2 regions of the Streptomyces sp. ALB3 genome follow, and region 2 is predicted to be linked to the other one. Evidence: riboswitches for the same ligand, from Rfam matches in the RefSeq annotation. Region 2 holds a riboswitch; the other holds the start of a gene.
The links. Region 2 has a riboswitch for S-adenosylmethionine ahead of ACHFIV_RS23525 (aminotransferase class V-fold PLP-dependent enzyme). Riboswitches for the same ligand answer to the same signal wherever they lie in the genome.
Positions count from the first base shown of each region.

Region 1: it holds a riboswitch for S-adenosylmethionine, as region 2 does, so the genes downstream of both, thrC (threonine synthase) here and ACHFIV_RS23525 (aminotransferase class V-fold PLP-dependent enzyme) in region 2, are expected to answer to the same signal.

Region 1 covers NZ_JBISCE010000001.1:153,446-157,456, forward strand. Annotated here, with positions in the region: gene ACHFIV_RS00825 (trehalose-6-phosphate synthase) at 1-594, opposite strand, end outside; gene ACHFIV_RS00830 (glucosyl-3-phosphoglycerate synthase) at 665-1,615, opposite strand; SAM riboswitch class I at 1,769-1,896, shown strand; gene thrC (threonine synthase) at 1,915-3,213, shown strand; gene ACHFIV_RS00840 (MoaD/ThiS family protein) at 3,242-3,517, shown strand; gene ACHFIV_RS00845 (hypothetical protein) at 3,585-3,743, opposite strand.
Region 2 covers NZ_JBISCE010000037.1:327,035-331,045, forward strand. Annotated here, with positions in the region: gene ACHFIV_RS23520 (Lrp/AsnC family transcriptional regulator) at 1-25, shown strand, start outside; gene ACHFIV_RS23525 (aminotransferase class V-fold PLP-dependent enzyme) at 114-1,520, opposite strand; SAM riboswitch class IV at 1,693-1,810, opposite strand; gene trpD (anthranilate phosphoribosyltransferase) at 1,896-2,960, opposite strand; gene qcrB (cytochrome bc1 complex cytochrome b subunit) at 3,084-4,011, opposite strand, start outside.

The DNA.
Region 1 (4,011 bases), on a different contig from region 2:
GCGGTCGGCGCCCAGGATGCCGTTGAGCAACTGCTCGCCGATGTCGTCGGGCAGGAGGCGGAAGTAGTCGACGGGGGCCCAGGGGGTGTGCGAGAAGTGCCCGATCCGCAGGTCGGGACGGAGTTCGCGCAGTATGCCGGGGACCAGGGAGAGGTGGTAGTCCTGCACCAGGACGGCGGCGCCCTCGGCCGCCTCCTGGGCGAGTGCTTCCGCGAAGGCCCGGTTGTAGGTCTCGTAGGAGGCCCACTGCCGGCGGAACTCCGCGTCGAAGACGGGCTCCAGCGGTGTCTGGTAGATCATGTGGTGGACGAACCACAGCACGGAGTTCGCGATGCCGTTGTACGCGTCCGCGTGGACCCCGGCGTCGATGTCGAGCATCCGGACGCCGGGCTCGGACACCCCGCGCCGGACCGCCTCGCGGTCGCCGTCGCTGAGGGCGGCGCACACCCACAGCTTGTCGTCGACGGCGCTGAGGCCGGAGACGAGCCCGCCTCCGCCCCGTTTCGAGTCGAGCGTGCCGTCCTCCCGCAGTGCGTACGACACCGGACCGCGGTTGGACGCGACGAGGACCTGGGCAGCGTGCTCGGAGACCATGTACTCGAACCTAGCCCGTTCGGGGAGCCTGCAAACGTGCGGTGCGCCCGGAGCCCCGCACGAGGAGCCGTCACGCCGCTCTGCGGGAGGCGTACTCCTCGATGTCCCGCATCGGCGGCCTCTCGTCGGTGTCCACCGCGTGGGTGAGCGGGACGAAGCCGCCGTCACCCCGCTCGAACTGGGTGATCTCGGGCCTCACGAGCGGCCCCCGGGAGAGCCTCAGCTGCGCGGTGCGGTAGATCGTGGCCGCCATCCGGCCGAGGGCCTGGCCGTCCTGGTGGCGGTGTTTGCGTACGCCCACGTCGACCTGCGCCAGGGCGTCCAGGCCGACCGTGTGCAGCGCGTCGACGAGCAGGCCGAGCTCCACGCCGTAACCGACGGGGAAGGGGAGCTGCTCCAGCAGGGAGCGCCGGACCGCGTACTCGCCGCCCAGCGGCTGGACGAAGCCGGCCAGGAGCGGCCAGTGGAGGTTGAGCAGCGGGCGCGCCACCAGCTCGGTCACCCGGCCGCCCTGGCCTGCCGCTTCGCCGAGCGGCCGGTCGTACATGGCCTTCACGAACTGCACCGAGGGGTCGGTCAGCAGCGGTCCGACGATCCCGGAGACGAAGTCCGCCGAGAACTCCCTGAGGTCCGCGTCGACGAAGCAGACGATGTCCCCGCTGGTCACGAGCAGCGAGCGCCACAGGACCTCGCCCTTGCCCGGCACGGTGGGGATCCTGGGGAGGATCGCGTCCCGGTGCACGACCCGGGCGCCTGCCCGCCGCGCCTCCCCGGCGGTGCCGTCGGTCGAACCCGAGTCGATCACCACCAGCTCGTCGACGAGCGGGACCTTCTCCATCAGCTCGCGACGGATCTCCGCGACGATCGCGCCGACCGTGGCCTCCTCGTTCAGCGCGGGCAGGACGACGCTCACGCGTGAGCGGTGCGGATCCCTGGCCCGAGCGGCCGTGAGCCGGTCGAGCGAGCGGTCGGCAGCTGACCAGGAACGCCTGGTCAGCCAGCATTCCACCTCTTCCAGCACGGTCGGTACTCCCTGTATGTGATCCATCTCGCGGTTCGGACGACTGTCTCGACCGTCAGGTGCTTCGGTTACAGTCTTGAACAACGCGGACGACTCTCGCATCTCGGGGTCCGCCTGCGGATAAACGCCCGGATCCCTGGTCCGGTGCCATAGCGCTCATCCAGAGGGACTGAGGGAACGGCCCGTTGAAGTCCCGGCAACCCTCCTGCCGACCGCGAGGTCACGGTGGGGAAGGTGCCAATTCCGTCTTGCGGCGAAATACGTCTCAAGGAAGATGAGGAGAAAGGGCCTCCGCCATCATGGCCGTGCAGACAGTTGCAGCGAACACCAATTCTTCCGCCGTGGACCTCGGTCCCGCCGCGGCGCTTTCCTGCCGCGAATGCGGCGAGCGTTTCGAGCTCGGCCCCATTTTCGCCTGTGCGTCCTGTTTCGGGCCGCTCGAAGTGGCCTACGACCTGCCGAGCGGCTCACCCGAAGAGCTGAAGAAGCGCATCGCCGAAGGCCCCGACAACATCTGGCGATACGCGCCGCTGCTGCCCGTCCCCTCGGATGTCGCGGACAAGCCCAACATCAACCCCGGTTTCACGAAGCTGGTCAAGGCGGACAACCTCGCCCGCGAGCTGGGCGTGACCGGCGGCCTGTACGTCAAGGACGACTCCGGCAACCCGACGCACTCCTTCAAGGACCGCGTCGTCGCCATCGCCGTCGAGGCGGCCCGCGCGTTCGGGTTCACCACCCTCTCCTGCTCCTCCACCGGCAACCTCGCCGGTGCGGTGGGCGCCGCCGCGGCCCGCGCCGGCTTCCGTTCCTGCGTGTTCATCCCGCACGACCTGGAGCAGGGCAAGGTCGTCATGGCCGCGGTCTACGGCGGCGAACTGGTCGGCATCGAGGGCAACTACGACGACGTCAACCGCTTCTGCTCGGAGCTCATCGGTGACCCGCTCGGCGAGGGCTGGGGCTTCGTCAACGTCAACCTGCGGCCGTACTACGGCGAGGGCTCCAAGACCCTGGCCTACGAGATCTGCGAGCAGCTGGGCTGGCGGCTGCCCGACCAGCTGGTCATCCCGATCGCGTCCGGATCGCAGCTCACGAAGATCGACAAGGGCCTGCAGGAGCTGATCAAGCTCGGGCTCGTCGAGGACAAGCCGTACAAGATCTTCGGCGCCCAGGCCGAGGGGTGCTCGCCGGTCTCCACCGCCTTCAAGGCCGGTCACGACGTCGTGCGTCCGCAGAAGCCGAACACCATCGCCAAGTCCCTGGCGATCGGCAACCCGGCCGACGGCCCGTACGTCCTGGACATCGCCCGCCGCACCGGTGGTGCCGTGGAGGACGTCAACGACGAGCAGGTCGTCGACGCGATCAAGCTGCTGGCCCGCACCGAGGGCATCTTCGCCGAGACCGCGGGCGGGGTGACGGTCGGTGTGACGAAGAAGCTGATCGACGCCGGGCTGCTCGACCCGACCCTGACCACCGTCGTCCTGAACACCGGCGACGGGCTCAAGACGCTCGACGCGGTCGCTCCCACGACCGGCCTGTCGGCGACGATCCGGCCCAGCCTGGACGCGTTCCGCGACGCGGGCCTCGCCGCCGCCAACTGACCACCCGAGACCGAAGGAAGGCACCCACATGAGCGTCAAGGTCCGTATCCCCACCATCCTCCGCACCTACACGGGCGGTCAGGCCGAGGTCCCGGCCGAGGGTGCGACCCTCTCCGAGGTCATCGCGTCTCTGGAGCAGAACCACCCGGGCATCGGTGCCCGCGTCCTGGACGACCAGGGCAAGCTGCGCCGCTTCGTCAACGTGTACGTCAACGACGACGACGTGCGCTTCGAGGGCGGTCTGGACGCGGTGACCCCGGACGGCGCGGGCGTCTCGATCATCCCGGCCGTCGCCGGAGGCTGACCGGACACGGGCCGGCTGCCCGGACGCGAGGACTGTCCCGTCATCCCGGGCGGGCGCACGACGACAGTCACGGCACCTCGCCGTGCTGTCGGAACGCCCGGATGTCCGGTACGCGGGCGTCCCTCCGCCGTGCGGCGCACCGCAGCTGACGCCGCACGCCGATCCACCAGGGCGTGCACAGGATGACCCCCTCCGCGAGCGAGAAACGGAGGGGGTCATTCTGCATGGTTGAGCACGGTAGAGTTGGGGAAGTCCCCGCAGCTGCCCGCACCGCCCGCATATGAGAATGCGCCCGGCCGCGACAAGAAGCAGCCAAAGTACGTGAACTCCTTGAGGCATAAGTGGCCTTTGTCAGGCCCGACTTGCCCTGGAATCCTATGAATCCAGCCTATGCGTGCGGTCACGTGTGCCCAGAATTCTCGTCCGATTGACCTGTTGCAGAGGGCAGTTGGGCAGATACATTCGGCCGCGGTCGACGCGTTCCGGCGCACGCC
Region 2 (4,011 bases):
CTTCGCCATCGGTCTCGACGCCTGAGACCGCTTCCGGCGCGAGGCGCGTACGGCTCCGGCCGGGGACGGGGGCGTCACGCCTTCCGTCCCCGGCCGGAGCCGTAGCGGGCCGTTCAGACCTGGGCGGCGGCGCCCCGGTCGGGCACGCAGCGGCCCTCCTCGGTGCGGTACGTCCAGCGGGCGCCCTCGTCCACCAGCTCCCGGACGGCGCCCAGGAACCGCTCGATGTGCTCGTCCGGCGTGCCGGCGCCGAAGCTCACCCGGATCGCGTTGAGCGACTTCTCCCCGGGCGCGGCCTCCGGCGCGCCGCACTCGCCCGGGTCCTGCGGCTCGCTGCCCAGCAGGGTGCGCACCAGCGGGTGGGCGCAGAACAGGCCGTCGCGCACCCCGATGCCGTACTCGGCGGAGAGTGCCGCGGCGAAGTGCGAGCTGTTCCACCCCTCGACCACGAAGGAGATGACGCCGACCCTCGGGGCGTCGTCACCGAAGAGTGAGAGCACCTTGACCCGGGGGACCTCGGCAAGGCCCTCGCGGACCCGGGTCACCAGCTGCTGCTCGCGGGCGACCAGCCGGTCGAACCCGGCCTCGGTCAGGGCCTTGCAGGCGGCGGCGATGGAGTAGACGCCGATGACGTTGGGCGATCCCGCCTCGTGCCTGGCCGCGGTGGTGTGCCACTCGACGTCGACACCGCCGTCGGCGCGCCGGGCGACCTTGCGGGAGGCGCCGCCGCCGGCGAGGTACGGCTCCGCCTCGGCCAGCCAGTCGGCCCGGCCCGCGAGGACCCCCGAGCCGAACGGCGCGTACAGCTTGTGCCCGGAGAAGGCGACCCAGTCGACGTCCAGCTCGGCGATGTCCACCGGGTGGTGGGGCGCCAGTTGGGCGGCGTCGAGCACGATGCGCGCCCCGTGCGCGTGGGCGGCGGCGGCCAGCTCCTTCACCGGCCACAGTTCACCGGTGACGTTGGACGCGCCGGTGACACAGACCAGCGCGGGCCCGGCGCCCGCGCCGGGCCGGGAGTCCGGGGAAGGCTCGCGGTCGGCCAGGGCCCGCTCCAGCGTGGCGACTGCCTGGGCCGGGGTGCGGGGCGCGTCGAGGTAGGTCACCCGGGCGTCACGCCAGGGCAGCAGCGAGGCGTGGTGCTCGGTCTCGAACACGAACACCTGGCAGTCGGCCGGCAGTGCGGCGGCGAGGAGGTTGAGGGAGTCGGTCGTCGAGCGGGTGAAGACCACCTCGTCGTCCGCGCGGCAGCCGAGGAACTCCGCGACGGTCACACGGCTGTTCTCGAACAGGTCGGTCGACAGCTGCGAGAGGTACCCGGCACCGCGGTGGACACTGCCGTAGTACGGGGCGTAGGCAGCCACGTCGTCCCACACCCGCTGGAGAGCCGGGGCGCTGGCCGCGTAGTCGAGGGCGGCGTACGTGACGTCCCCGCCCGTGACGAGCGGAACAGTGACATCCGCACCCAGGACCGGCAGAGGGGCACAAATGGACCGGACGGCGGCAGCGGTGGAGACAGACATGGCGAACTCCCGTAAGAGGCAGGCGAGATCAACGCGCCGGCGGTACGCGGCAGCGCGGAGAAGAAGAAAAAGGGGTGTGCGGAGGAGGGCGTCGAGCCCTATCGCATTCGCTTGCTCACAAGAGGCTCCCTGGGACCAGGACCCCAAGGGGTGGCATCAGACGATGCCGAGGGGCCCGCGCTTGCCACAGACCTCGCTGCCTGCGGCCTGGTCTTCACCCGGGGCACCCCGCCACGGACGGAGGGTTGCCGGACAGCGGGCCGGGGCCGTAGTCGCTGTCACTCATGACCTGCGCAGCATCTTGCCACAACTGCGGTGACGCGCAAGGGCGCAGTCCGCGATCCGGACTGCGCCCCTGCTCACACGTGTACGCCGTCAGGCGTTGCTGGCCGCCACCCAGCGCTCCAGCGCGCGCTTGGCCGCGCCCGAGTCGATCGACTGCGCGGCCCGCGCGATGCCGTCCGACAGCTGTTCGCCGAGCGTGCCGTCGCCCGGTTCGAGAGCGACCAGCGCGGCGGCCGAGTTGAGCAGCACGGCGTCGCGCACGGGTCCGGTCTCCCCGTCCAGCAGACGACGGGCCACATCCGCGTTGTACGAGGCGTCCGCCCCACGCAGCGCCTCGACGGGAACCAGGTCCAGGCCGACGTCGCGCGGATCGAAGGCCTCCTCCCGGACGGTGCCGTCACGCACGATCCAGACCCGCGACGTCGCCGTGGTGGTCAGCTCGTCGAGGCCGTCGTCGCCCCGGAAGACGAGTGCGGAGTTCCCCCGGTCCGCGAGCACGCCCGCCACGATCGGCGCCATCTTCGGGTCGGCGACGCCGATGGCCTGGGAGCGCACCCGGGCCGGGTTGGTGAGGGGGCCGAGGATGTTGAAGGTGGTCTGGGTGCCGAGTTCCTTGCGCGCCCTCGCGGCGTACCGCAGGGCGGGGTGGAACTTCACCGCGAAGCAGAAGGTGATGCCCGCCTCCTCGGCCACGGCGACGACGCGCTGCGGGGTCAGTTCGAGGTTGACTCCGAGCTTCTCCAGCACGTCGGAGGCCCCGCTCGCCGAGGACGAGGCCCGGTTGCCGTGCTTGACGACCTTCGCGCCCGTCCCCGCGACGACTATGGCCGACATGGTGGAGATGTTGACAGTCTTGGCCATGTCGCCACCGGTTCCCACGATGTCGACCGTGCGGCCGGGCACCTCGATGGTGTGGGCGTGTTCGTACATGGCCCGGACGAGACCGGTGACCTCGTCGACGGTCTCGCCCTTGGCGCGCAGGGCGATCGCGAAGCCGGCGATCTGTACGTCCGTGGCCTCCCCGCTCATGATGCGGTCCATGGCCCACGCGGTGTCGTCCGCGCCGAGGTGCTCACCGCGCAGCAGAGGGGTCAGTACGCCGGGCCAGGTGCGGGCCGCCACGCTGTCGCCGCCGTCCGGGGTCACAACGTTCATGGTCCACTCCTGGGGTCCACAGCCGATAGAAAGGTGTCCCCCACCCTATCCAGCCGAGGGGACAGCGAAGAGCCCCGTCCATCGGATGGACGGGGCTCCCGCTGTGGCGTTCAGCTGAGGTGATCAGTGGTGGCCGTGGCCGCTGGTGATCTCCTTGTACTCCTCGGCGGTGGGCTTGGCGATCTGGTTGTTCTCGCCGTAGTAGCTCTGGCTGAGCCTGGCCCGCAGCTTCTGGAGCATCGACGGGTTGCGCTCGACACCGTTCTCGTCGACCGTCGGGCCGATCTCGACCGGCTTGTACTGCTCGTGCGCCGTGAGCGTGTGCAGCTGCTCCGGGCCGAGCGGCTCGTGGATCTCGACGAACTCACCGTGCGGCAGGCGCTTGATGGTGCCGGACTCGCGTCCGTGCAGCACCTTCTCCTTGTCGCGCCGCTGGAGCCCGAGGCAGATCCGCCGGGTGACGACGAACGCGACGACCGGGCCGACGAAGAAGGCGATCCGTACGAACCAGCTGATCGCGTTGAGCGACATGTGGAAGTGCGTCGCCCAGATGTCGTTGCCGCCACCGATCAGCATGACGAAGTAGATCGTCACCCAGGCGACACCCAGCGCGGTGCGGGTCGGAGCGTTGCGCGGGCGGTCCAGGATGTGGTGCTCGCGCTTGTCGCCGGTGATCCACGACTCGATGAACGGGTAGAGCGCGAGCGCCGCGAGGACGACACCGAACAGCACCAGCGGGATGAGCACGCCCAGGACCAGCGTGTGGCCCCAGAGGTTGATCTCCCAGCCCGGCATCACACGGACGAAGCCTTCCGCGAAGCCCATGTACCAGTCCGGCTGGGCGCCCGTGGACACCTGGTCGGGACGGTAGGGGCCGAGCGCCCAGATCGGGTTGATCGTGGCGATCGCGGAGAGGATCGCGATGAAGCCGAAGACCAGGAAGAAGAAGCCTCCGGCCTTGGCCATGTACACCGGCAGCAGCGGCATGCCGACGACGTTCTTGTTCGTCTTGCCCGGGCCCGCGAACTGCGTGTGCTTGTGGAAGAAGACC